DNA from 4 places in the Streptococcus gwangjuensis genome. Region 4 is predicted to be linked to each of the others. Evidence: predicted binding sites of a transcription regulator. Region 4 holds the regulator's gene; each other region holds the start of a gene.
The links. Region 4 encodes Rex, which represses fermentation and respiration genes when NADH is low (regulators of the CRP and FNR family bind a similar motif). Its sites were predicted from a motif close to TTGTGAANTANTTCACAA; they were not measured.

Region 1: D7D53_RS04785 (formate/nitrite transporter family protein) is a predicted target of Rex. The motif match lies at 1,614-1,631, and genes of this name have one in related genera.
Region 2: D7D53_RS08355 (zinc-dependent alcohol dehydrogenase family protein) is a predicted target of Rex. The motif match lies at 1,402-1,419, and genes of this name have one in related genera.
Region 3: adhP (alcohol dehydrogenase AdhP) is a predicted target of Rex. The motif match lies at 1,403-1,420, and genes of this name have one in related genera.

The regions. Positions count from the first base shown of each region.
Region 1 is NZ_CP032621.1:961,954-965,132, forward strand. It holds gene D7D53_RS04780 (O-acetylhomoserine aminocarboxypropyltransferase/cysteine synthase family protein) at 1-645, opposite strand, end outside; gene D7D53_RS04785 (formate/nitrite transporter family protein) at 792-1,589, opposite strand; gene D7D53_RS04790 (class A sortase) at 1,733-2,476, opposite strand; gene gyrA (DNA gyrase subunit A) at 2,476-3,179, opposite strand, start outside.
Region 2 is NZ_CP032621.1:1,651,539-1,654,717, forward strand. It holds gene D7D53_RS08350 (DUF1033 family protein) at 1-115, opposite strand, end outside; gene D7D53_RS08355 (zinc-dependent alcohol dehydrogenase family protein) at 267-1,325, opposite strand; gene pbp1b (penicillin-binding protein PBP1B) at 1,795-3,179, opposite strand, start outside.
Region 3 is NZ_CP032621.1:1,560,625-1,563,803, reverse strand. It holds gene D7D53_RS07835 (PTS sugar transporter subunit IIB) at 1-40, opposite strand, end outside; gene adhP (alcohol dehydrogenase AdhP) at 287-1,306, opposite strand; gene D7D53_RS07825 (Cof-type HAD-IIB family hydrolase) at 1,531-2,343, opposite strand; gene D7D53_RS07820 (NCS2 family permease) at 2,533-3,179, shown strand, end outside.
Region 4 is NZ_CP032621.1:776,133-779,311, forward strand. It holds gene pcrA (DNA helicase PcrA) at 1-192, shown strand, start outside; gene radC (RadC family protein) at 235-915, shown strand; gene D7D53_RS03820 (gamma-glutamyl-gamma-aminobutyrate hydrolase family protein) at 912-1,601, opposite strand; gene D7D53_RS03825 (redox-sensing transcriptional repressor Rex) at 1,619-2,260, opposite strand; gene D7D53_RS03830 (DUF4649 family protein) at 2,343-2,558, opposite strand; gene D7D53_RS03835 (DUF1831 domain-containing protein) at 2,566-2,913, opposite strand; gene D7D53_RS03840 (cysteine desulfurase family protein) at 2,918-3,179, opposite strand, start outside.

The sequences.
Region 1 (3,179 bases), 190 kb from region 4:
CGTACCATGTCCACCGATAAACTTAGTCGCAGAGTGAATGGCAATATCTACACCGTGAGAAAAAACGTTAATCAAATAAGGTGTAGCAAAGGTATTATCGGAAACAAGTGGAATCTGATGTTTATGAGCAATCTCAGCCAATTTTTCCAAGTCAGGAATGTTAATCAAGGGATTGCCCAAGGTTTCAATCAAGACAAGCTTGGTATTGTCTTTGATCGCTGCTTCCACTTCCTCTAAATTATCCACGTCCACAAAGGTTGTTGTGATACCATAACGAGGAAGGGTTTCTTTCAAGAGATTGAAGGTTCCACCGTAAATAGTTGATGCTGCCACTACATGGTCACCTGCATGGGCAAGCGCCAAAATCGTATAAGTCACTGCAGCCATACCTGATGCGGTTGCAAGAGCTCCGACACCACCTTCAAGGGCAGCAATTCTTTCTTCAAAGGCAGCTGTTGTAGGGTTGGTGATACGAGTATAAATGTTCCCTGGTTTTCTCAAGGCAAACAAATCGGCACCTTCCTGCGTGTCATCAAAAACAAAGGATGTTGTTTGATAAATCGGTACTGCACGAGACTTAGTTGCTGGATCAACTACTTGCCCAGCATGCAATTGTAAGGTTTCAAATTTTAAATCACGAGTCATAAAACGACCTCCAAATAGTTTGATTAAGGATATTGTAGCACCTTAAGGTATAGTTTACAAATATCAGTTTTCTATATTTTGATATAAGAAATAGCTATTACCCTATTTTAAAAACGAAAAAGCACGACTTAATCGTGCTCATTTTCTTAATCTACGTAAGTATCTTCATTTTTATTGAGGAAGGCATATGGAAGACCCATCAAGAGGCCTCCTCCGATAAAGTTTCCAATGAAGGTTACACCCCAGTGACGAAGCATATTTCCAACACCGAAGTTAGCAATTGAATCAGCAGCAACACTGAATTTTACAATCGCGAAAGAAGCAAAGTTCGCAGCGATGTGCTCGTTTGTTAAGAATACAAACATGTAAATCGCTGATAAAACGAGCCATAGTTTAGCACCACCATCTTTGACCAAAACAAATGAAAGAATCGCAATATTAACGAAAATATTTGCCAAAATCGCCTCAAGCAAGATTAATTCATTTGAACGGCCTAACTTCATCTCAACAACACCTGAGATGAAGCTATCGTGAGTTAGATGTGCATAGGCTGCCGAATGAGCAAAGCCCCAACCTGCTATCAAGGCCCCGATAAGGTTGAACAAGGTACAGTAAAGTAAAATCTCAGCTGTTTTTCTCCAAGAGATTTTTTTCAAGAAACTACCAGCAGTTAAGAACATCATGTTTGATGTTACCAACTCGGCATTCAAGAAAACAATGTAGGCCAATCCCCAAGCAAAGACAAATGGGAATAGGAAGCGTCCACTACCCGGTGCAATTTTATTAATCAAGTCAGCTCCAACTGCACCTGCAGCTGTACTGAAGGTTAAAAATGCACCTGCGAACATCGAACGAATCGCATACTTAAATTTGCTTTGACTATAAAGACTTTCTTTCTTCTTGCAAGCAAATTCAATCTTTGAGATAAATTCTGAAGAAACCATAATAAACTCCTAAAACTTTTATTTGTGATAATTATATCACAAACTTTAGAATTAAGGAAACGTTTTCTGTATTTCATAAAAGTTTATTTTACGAAAATATTAAAAGAATCAATGAAACTTAATCTTCACTGATTCTTTTAGAACTAATAAAATTGTTTATATGGTTGATTGAAGGCTGTCAAAATTTCGTCAGATGTTTGTGAATAATCTTTTGTTTCTTTCAAATCACCCTTTACAATGATCCGCTCAGTAGCTGCTGCATCCTCACAAGTTACTAAAGTAATTTCATCAACACCAGTTCGGTCATCAATTTCATCTACTCTATCTGGTGTAACTCGTTTCACTTCACTAATTTCATAGGTATACACTTTATTCTTATCTGTCAAGTGAATTTTCATCCCTTTTTTCGCACGATCTAGTGGAGAAAAAAGCATCTGACTAGCATTATCACCTGTGAAAATATGATGGCTAGCTAATGAATAATTCCCTTTACCCATTTCTTGGTCACGCTTCATGGTACCCGCACCGTATAAAAGATTGACATTTGCAATCCCCTTAAAGATAGGTAAATTAATTTCAAGCTCAGGTATTGCAATTCCTCCGATAACAGGTAATTTTTGATTATCCCATTGAGAGGCTAAAACAGCTTCAGAGGAAATGGCTTTTACTGAATCAAAATCAAAATTTCCCTCTGTGTCCTGATTTTCTTCTATTTTTTCTTTTGATACTTGACTAACTTGGTATTTATTACTATTCCAAGCAATAAATGCATCACGAATCTTTGCATTAAAAATTAAAGCAATAGAGATCAGTATGAGAAATACAGCCAAGATATTTGTCAGCAGATTTTTTCGTTTGATTTTCTTATTATTCTTTTTATGAGACATTATGCTTCACCTTCTGTTTCGTTTTCTGTCCCAACTTCTTCTTTTTCTGCCGCTGCAACCGTAGTAAAGGTTACAATTTTAGCATCTTGGTCCAGGCGCATCACTTTAACTCCCATAGTTGAGCGACCTGTTTGTGAAATATTGGCAACGTTAGTTCGAATCATGACACCAGTATCAGTGATAATCATCAAATCTTCATCACCTTTAACTGTCATAAGACCAGCAAGGGAACCATTCTTTTCAGTAATTTTAGCAGTTTGCATCCCTTTACCACCACGACCTTTTGTTGGATATTCAGTCGCAACGGTGCGCTTACCATATCCTTTTTCAGTGATGATAAGAACTTCGTCCTGGTCTGTAATCACACTAGCACCAACAACTGTGTCTCCGTCACGGAGATTAACACCTTTCACACCCGTAGCGATACGACTCATACCACGAACAGCTGATTGATTAAAGCGAACTGCATAACCAAACTTTGTACCAATGATAATATCCGTGTCTTCTTCCGTCAACAATACATTAATCAACTCATCTTCATCCTTGAGGTTCAAAGCCTTGAGTCCATTCTGACGAATGTTAGCAAATTCCTTGACGCTGGTTCTCTTCACAATGCCATGACGGGTTGTGAAGAAGAGATAAGCATCATCACTGCGTTCAGACTCAACATTGATAATAGTCTGAATACTTTCGCCTTCATCCA
Region 2 (3,179 bases), 880 kb from region 4:
ATTTGAGAGCATCATAATACTGGTCAAATTTCTTACTAGCTACAATATCTTCTTCCCAACCTTCTAAGAACCACCAAGGTTCAAAATCTCCATACATTTCTATAACACGATACATATTCATTCATTTCCTTTGTATCGTATATTATAACTAATTCCATTAAACAAGGAAAGAAATATGCTCATTTCTTAATTTTTTGATAAAAAATCCAGCCATCTGATGAATGACTGAATTTCTATTTGCTTGTGTTCCAAAATGTTTTTACTACTTAAGCTTCTGAAATATCGTTTTCGATGATGACCTTAATTGCATGGTGGTCTGCTGCTTTACTGAAAACTTCATAGGCTTTTTCAATTTCACTTAGTTTGAAATAGTGAGTTACCAATTTTTCTGGCTCAATCTTATGACTTTCAAGTGCTTTCAACAATTGTGGAGTGGTATTTGTAGATACCAAACCAGTTGTTACATTGATGTTGCGAATCCAAAGTTTGTCCAAATCGAATTCGACTGGTTTACCATGCACACCACAGTTGGCAACTGTTCCGTTTATACCGATAATCTTTTGACAGAAATCAAATGTTGCAGGAATACCAACAGCTTCAATAGCGACATCTACACCACGGCCATCTGTCAAATCATAAATTTCTTTAATGGCTTTTTCAGGGTTTGAAGAATTAACCTTATGAGTCGCACCAAATGATAGGGCAGTTTCCAAACGGTTATCGTCTAAGTCTACCATAATCAATTTGGCTGGTGAATAGAACTGAGCTGTTAAGAGAGCTGCTAAACCAACTGGACCTGAACCAATAATGGCTACGCTGCAACCAGGTTCTACTTTCCCTTTCAAGACACCAATTTCATATCCAGTAGGTAGAATGTCTGATAGCATAACTAAAGCTTCATCTGACAAGTCTTCTGGAGTATGGTAAAGAGTGTTATCTGCATGAGGGACACGTAAATACTCAGCCTGCATACCGTCAATCAAGTGACCGAAAATCCAGCCCCCTTCGTCTTCACAGTGGGCATAAATTCCTTTTTTACAGTAGTAGCATTTACCACAGGCACAAACACAAGAAATCAAGACCTTGTCGCCTTTTTTGAAATTCGAAACTCCTTCTCCAACTTCTTCAACAATCCCAATCCCTTCGTGACCAAGAATGGTACCACTTTGGCAAGCGGGAACATCCCCTTTGATAATATGGAGGTCTGTTCCACAAATAGTAGTTTTTACGATACGCACAATAGCATCTGTTGGCTTGCGAATAACTGGTTTGGCAACGTCAACAAAAGAAGCAAGTCCTGGTTTAACATAAGTATAGGCTTTCATAAAGCACTCCTCCTTTTTTTATTTGTACTGTTTATAATATAATTGTAAGCCTTTTCATTTGTTTCTTCAAGTATTTTTGTGATTTTTTTAACTATTTTATTTACCAGTAAAGCAATATAGATAAAAAAGCAGAAGCTAGTCTGCTTTCATCCTTAACAAAGAGAAACTTCACTACTCCTTAAGAACTTTCGATTAACATCAAACGACTAAACAAAAATGATATTACTGATAGATGGAGAATATTCTTCTATATCATTGAAACACTAGGACATCCAAAACAATTGCACTTTCAGTAAATTTCTATTCTAAAATCACGAATAATCTCTGCAATATTATCTAAGTTGCAATATATATTAGACATTTTACTAACAATTTTTATAATATCGTTTGTCTTTAAGAGCACAATAACGGCCTTGCTTCTCACTTAACGAGATTCAAGACCGTTATTTAAGATTTTTATTTTATAGCTCTATCTTCTGCTATTTGATTGTGTAGATGATGAACTTGATGTACTGCTAGAGCTATTACTTGAGCTTGGTGTAGATGAGAAACTACCAATAATACTTGACCAAGCATTTTGGTAATCTGCTTCACTTCCTCCAATAGCAAAGTGATAGCTTGTCGTTGGAGCTCCCGCCTTGGTAGCCCAATAGCTCGTTACAGTAGAACCTGAAAGATCCACTGTTCTTCCATTAACAGATACTTTGCCAGGCTTCTGCCCTGTAGATCTGAGGACCTGAGACTGGGTCACACTAGAATCAAGATTAAAGCGTTCATTGCCCCAAACACCAGGCTCAGCCTGTTGGATAGCATTGATCAAGTAAGCCATATATTTGGCATTTCGATAATGCCCAGCCCCCTTAGCCATTGGGCGGTTATCATCATGCCCTAGCCAACCACCTAGAGTCAATCTTGGTGTCGAAAGCATGAGCCACATATTTTCATCTTCATTGGTTGTACCAGTCTTACCAATCCAGTCTGCACGAGCTAAGCTTGAATTGATAGAAGCCAAATCCGTTTGGAAACTTGAAGTGATCCGAGATGAAATCACCTCACGAAGCAAACTCTGCATAATCGTTGCTGTTGCCTTCGAGTACACTTGAACTGGTTTGTCTTGGAATTCATAGATTACTCTACCATCAGATGATTCAATCTTAGAAATCACATGTTTCTGATGATAGACACCGTTATTAGCAAGTGTTTGATAACCATTGGTATGCTGGGCAACTGTAACTTCAATACCACCACCCATAGGTAGACTTTCGATACCGTACTCTGGAATTTCGTAACCCATTTTTTCCATATAGCTCTTAACATCGACACCTTTTTCACGAAGCATGCGATAGGTCCAATAGGCTGGAATATTCCATGAATAGTTTAAAGCATCACCCAAATTGACCATATCTGTGCCTTTACTACTACCATGCACAATCGGACTACCATTGGCAAAATTTGTAGGATAATTTGACAATATGCTAGCACTTCCCATCAAACCTTGGTCAATGGCAATTCCGTAGGCCAGCAAAGGCTTGGTTGTAGAGGCTGGCGAACGCTTGGTGTCAAAGGCGTGATTGTTTTGGTTAGTCTGGTAATTACGACCACCAACAAAGCCTAGAACAGCCCCCGTTTTATTGTCCATCAAAACATTCCCTACTTCAGGCTGCCCAGTCGAATCATCTACCAAATAACCATAGTTCGCAACTGCATTTTGCATGGCCGCATGGATTTTTTTATTGATCGTTGTAGTGATTTTGTAGCCGCCATTACTTAGTTCCTGCTCAGCTCTCTCATGATAAGCCTTTCGAATCGCTTCATTTTTCAACTCTTGGCTCGAAACATTGTCCTGTCGAACTA
Region 3 (3,179 bases), 780 kb from region 4:
CAAATTCGCCGTGGCTCGCAATAATGATTCCGATACTCATTATTGTCATTCCTCCTTTTTGTTGTTTCAGTCTTCATTTAAGAAAACTTTAAGACTAAATAAGTATAAACCGTTTTCATATAAAAAGCAACTATTTGATATAAAATATTCAAGAAAACATTTAAATAGTGTATTTAATGATATTGATATAATAAGGTTTCAAGAAGACATAGTAATTTTTGATATTAAAATTTAATATAAAAAAGTTGGAAGCGCATTCCAACTTTTAAAATAGGTTTTTATTAGATTAGTGGGTGAAGTCGAGTACCATACGTCCTTGGATTTGACCTTTTTCCATTTCGTCGAAAACGGCTACCGCATCTTCTACTGGACGTTTTTGGACAACTGGGACTACCAAACCTTCTGCACCAAATTGGAAGGCTTCTTCCAAGTCTTTACGAGTTCCAACCAGAGAACCGATGACTTGGATTCCATCTAGAACGGTTTTGACGATGCTGAGTTCCATCATTTCAGAAGGAAGACCAACAGCAACGACACGACCACCAGCGCGTACAGAATCAACAGCTTGGTTAAAGGCAACTTTAGATACAGCGGTTACGACAGCTGAATGAGCTCCGCCATCTGTTTTTTCTTTAATAAGTCCTGGTACATCTTCAACTTCTAGACCGTTAATCACAATGTCAGCGCCTACTTCTTTTGCAAGGGCAAGTTTGTCATTGTTGATATCAACTGCGATAACATGAGCGTTGAAAACTTTTTTAGCATATTGAACTGCGAGGTTACCAAGTCCACCAGCACCGTAAAGAACAACCCATTGACCTGGTTCAACTTTGGCTTCTTTAATAGCCTTATAGGTTGTTACACCAGCACATGTGATAGAAGAAGCTTGGGCTGGATCAAGTCCGTCAGGAACTTTAACAGCATAATCTGCAGTTACGATACATTGTTCAGCCATACCACCATCTACTGAGTAACCGGCATTTTTTACTGTACGGCAAAGGGTTTCGCGACCAGTTGTACAGTATTCGCAAGTGCCACATCCTTCAAAGAACCAAGCAACGCTGACGCGGTCACCGACTTTAAGGCTTTTCACATCTGGTGCAATTTCCTTAACGATACCAACACCTTCGTGTCCTAGAACACGTCCTGGTACTTGACCAAAGTCACCATGGGCAACGTGGAGGTCAGTGTGGCAAACACCACAGTATTCAATTTCTACAAGTGCTTCCCCAGTTTCAAGTGGACGGAGTACTTTTTCTTCAACAGCAACACCAGTGCTTTCTGGATTTACAACAACAGCTTTCATAGCTATCCTCCTTGATATTGACCGAGAACAGGGATAACGGGACTGGATTGATTTTGTGTCAACAGAGTCGAGTATGACGAGCTCTCTTGTATTTATATGTGAATTATATCACAAAAGAAAGCCTTTTCCAAGGTTTTGGAGGCAAAAAGTAGAACAATCGATTAACTGGTTGATGAGACTGTGAAAAGAGCACAAAGACCAGCTTGCAAGCTGGTCAGAATGGACTATAAGAATAAATCTTGCAGGGTTTTGGCAACCCCGTCTTGGTCATTTGTCAAGGAAATTTGCTCATCTGCATAGGGGAGTAGCTCAGGATTGGCATTTTTCATGGCATAACCTTTCCCAGCAAAAGCGAGCATTTCGGTATCATTGTGTTCATCTCCAAAGGCAATCAAATCCTTTTTGTCGCGGTTCATTACCTTGAGCAAGTAGTCCAAGGCGAAGGCCTTATTGACTCCTTTTGGGGTACACTCAAGGATATTGAGCGGACCACCCCAAGTATTAATAGAAAGTTGATACTGGTAGAAGGCATTCATTTCTTTTGCCAAGGCATACTTGTCACTAGCTCTGGTCTGCAACAGAATACAGTTAGGATCCTTGGTCACCAATTCAGGATTGAATTGATCTTCAGGCTGGAAAGCTTCTATACCAAATAGTTTAGGATCGGCAATTTCTTCATTGGGATTTGTAATGTAGAATTTTTTACGATATTCTCCAGCGATAAAATCGGCTTGAATATCTTCTGAACGTTGAACCATATCGAGCAGATATTTTTTGTCTACGGTCAAACACTTTTCAAAGTCCCAAGCTTGGTCTGGTAAATGAGTAAGGGAGCCGTTGAAATTAATCATAGGAGTGTCTAAGCCTAATTCACGGTAGAAATCTTTTGACATGCGGTAAGGGCGACCTGTCGTAATAATAACCTGATGCCCTTTTTCAGTAACTTTTTTAATAGTTTCTTTGGTAAAGTCAGAAATCTGACTGTCTGAGTTGAGCAGGGTTCCATCTAGGTCAACTGCAATAATTTTTTTCGTCATATAAACCTTTCTAGTGTCTTTCCAGATAAGATGTCTACTATTATAACAAAAAGCAGACAGAAAAGCAGATTCCAAACAAAAAATGAAATTCCATCAATTTCTTAAATAAATTAAACAAAGATGTTGAAAAAGTGAATGATAAATGATATAATTCTGTTATTGTTCGTAAAAATTAAAAGGAGATTAATAATGGACAAATTATTTAAACTAAAAGAGAACGGTACAGACGTTCGTACAGAGGTTCTCGCTGGTTTAACAACTTTCTTTGCAATGAGTTATATTCTCTTTGTAAACCCACAAATTCTTTCGCAAACAGGGATGCCTGCTCAGGGTGTGTTTCTCGCAACGATTATTGGTGCAGTAGCAGGTACCTTGATGATGGCCTTCTACGCCAACTTACCTTATGCTCAAGCACCAGGTATGGGTCTTAACGCCTTCTTTACATTTACAGTTGTATTCGGGCTTGGTTATTCATGGCAAGAAGCCTTGGCTATGGTCTTCATCTGTGGAATTATCTCATTGATTATTACCTTGACAAATGTTCGTAAAATGATCATTGAATCGATTCCAAATGCTCTTCGTTCAGCTATTTCAGCTGGTATCGGTGTCTTTCTTGCCTACGTGGGAATTAAGAATGCTGGATTTTTGAAATTTACGATTGATCCAGGCAACTATACTGTTGTAGGAGAAGGGGCTGACAAGGCTCAAGCAACGATTGCAGCAAACTCTTCAGCAGTTCCAGGATTGGTCAGCTTTAATAATCCAGCTGTTTTGGTGGCTCTTGCAGGACTTGCCATTACTATCTTCTTTGTTATCAAAGGGATTAAAGGGGGAAT
Region 4 (3,179 bases):
GCTGGAGCAAAATCAGCGTCTAGCGAGGCAAATTGGTCCATTGGTGACATTGCCCTCCACAAGAAGTGGGGAGAGGGAACTGTTCTGGAAGTTTCAGGTAGCGGTGCTACTCAGGAATTAAAAATCAATTTCCCAGAAGTAGGTTTGAAAAAACTTTTAGCCAGTGTGGCTCCAATTGAGAAAAAAATCTAATTTTCCATCCTTCTCACGAATAATAAAGTGAGGAGGATTTTTATGTATAGTATTTCATTTCAAGAAGATTCACTATTACCAAGAGAAAGACTAGCTAAGGAAGGAGTAGAAGCGCTCAGTAATCAAGAGTTGCTAGCTATTTTACTTAGGACAGGAACACGTCAAGTCAGTGTTTTTGAAATTGCCCAGAAAGTCTTGAACAATCTTTCAAGCCTAACGGATTTGAAAAAAATGACCCTGCAGGAATTGCAGAGTCTGTCTGGTATAGGTCGTGTTAAGTCCATAGAATTACAAGCTATGATTGAACTGGGGCATCGTATTCATAAACATGAGACTATTGAGTTGGAAAGTATTCTTAGTAGCCAAAAGTTGGCCAAGAAGATGCAGCAGGAGTTGGGACATAAAAAACAAGAGCACCTGGTGGCGCTCTATCTCAATACTCAAAATCAAATCATCCATCAACAGACCATTTTCATCGGTTCTGCAACTCGTAGTATCGCTGAACCGCGAGAGATCCTTCACTATGCAATCAAGCATATGGCGACTTCTCTCATCTTGGTTCACAATCATCCTTCAGGAGCGGTAGCGCCTAGCCGAAATGATGATCATGTCACTAAACTTGTCAAAGAAGCCTGCGAACTGATGGGGATTGTCCTCTTGGACCATTTGATTGTCTCTCATTCTAATTACTTTAGTTATCGTGAAAAGACAGATTTAATCTAAAGTTCATTAACGACATAGTCAAAGAGGTTTTTATCCTTGGGGCGATTTTCAAATAGAAATTCTGGGTGCCATTGCACACCGAGAAAGGCAACATCATCCGTACTCATGACAGCTTCAATGATGCCATCTTGAGGATCATGGGCCGCAATCTTTAAATTTGGTGCTAAATCCTTGATGCTCTGATGGTGGAAGGAGTTAATATGCGAAATTTCTCCATAGATTTCTCGAAGAACTGTATCAGGCTCTGTCATCAAGCGTTGAGTTGTGTACTCAGCAGAACAATCCTGCCAATGGTCTTCGATATCTTGGTACAAAGTTCCACCCATGGCAACGTTAAAGAGTTGAGTTCCACGACAGACAGAAAAAATTGGCTTTTTCTGTTTAATAGCTTCCTTGATGAGGGCCAGTTCAAAGATATCCCTTTGAAGGTGGTAGTCATCGCTATCGATGGTTTTTGTTTCACCATAGAATTTTGGATCAACATTTTGACCACCTGTCAAGATGAGCTTGTCAATCATACTGATATAGTGGTAGGCCATTTCTTGATCACCAATCGGTAGGATGATGGGAATCCCTCCAGCGTCTTTAACGCCTTCAACAAAGCCTTTTGTTGCGTAGCTCATCATGATGTCATCATCTGGATGAGTTTTTTCGTTTCCTGTAATCCCAATAACTGGTTTTTTCATAAAATGATTTTCGCTTTCTAATCCTCTTTTCGCATGAAGTAGAGGAGGGTTTGGAGTTCACTTGTCAAATCAACATACTGAACGACCACGTCTTTTGGTAAATGCAGATGGACTGGTGAAAAACTGAGAATTCCTTTCACGCCAGCATCTACCAAGAGATTGGCAACCTCTTGTGACTTGACGCTGGGAACAGTCAAGATAGCAGTCTTCACATCAGCATCCTTGATTTTATCCTTGATTTGAGAAATTCCGTAAATAGGAATCCCATCAGGAGTTTGGCTACCAACTTCAGGATGGTCATCTAGGTCAAAGGCCATGATAATCTTCATCTTGTTACGCTCGTGGAAGCGGTAGTGGAGAAGGGCATGGCCCATATTTCCAATACCAACAAGCATGACATTGGTAATAGAGTTATCATTGAGCAAATCGGCAAAAAACGTCATCAGTTTTTTGACATCATAGCCAAAACCACGACGACCTAGTTCACCAAAATAGGAAAAATCACGACGTACGGTCGCTGAGTCAATCCCAATGGCCTCTGCAATTTGTTTAGAGTTGGCACGTTCAATCTTTTCTGCATGAAATCTCTTAAAAATTCGATAGTAGAGAGAGAGTCTTTTCGCTGTTGCTTTTGGAATAGCAGACTGTTTATCTTTCACAAAATCACAACCTTTCTATTCTTCTATTTTATAGAAACATTGTGAAAAAATCAACAAAAATAAGAAAAAACTAAGAAAAATCTTAGTTTTGATGTAAAAAATCTGCATGTGATAGAAAACGGTAGAGGTCTCCGACCAGACCCTGATAAACTTTCTGGCCCTTAAAAGTCAGAGAAGTCACATAAAGTGTATCTGGTAGAGTCACACATCCTGATAGAGCCAGCATGAGAGCCTCGTAATCCTCATACTTTAGAGTCCGCTCTACATGATAGTTATCCTTATAGGTCAGTTCAAACATTTTGGCTCTATCTTTCCGATTTTGTAAAGACACCACGTTCTACCAAGCTATCCATGAGGAAATAGAATTTTTCCTGATGAATGTGGTGGTCTTCTGATTTGAAAATATCAACTAGACGTAGCCCAAACTTGTCAGTGATATTGATTTTAGCACCTGTAAGTTCCTTGTTAATGATGATTTTGAGCTGGAATCCCTCACCGCTGTTTGGAACCTTTTCAAGCAGGCGAGTTAGTTCATAGTTACCAACTTTTGTCTCAAAAAATGTGTTGTCCTTAAGGGTGAATTTCTTAACAGAAGGACTAAGAGTGTAGTCGTAACGACAATTTTTTAACTGAATGGTTTTTTCAAATGCCATATGGCTAACCTCCGATAATTTCTTTTAAGGTTTTTGCGAGGGTATGTAGGTCTTCAACAGTATTTTCTGGCGACAAACTGATACGAACGGATTCCTTCAAGCGTTTTGAATTTGCCCCGTACATGGCTTCAAGAACATGGCTGGATTGTACAATGCCTGCAGTACAGGCTGAGCCAGTAGAGATTGAAATTCCAGCTAAATCTAGACGAAGGAGTAAGAGGTCGTTTTTCTGGCCAGGAAATCCAATATTGAGAACATAAGGGAGA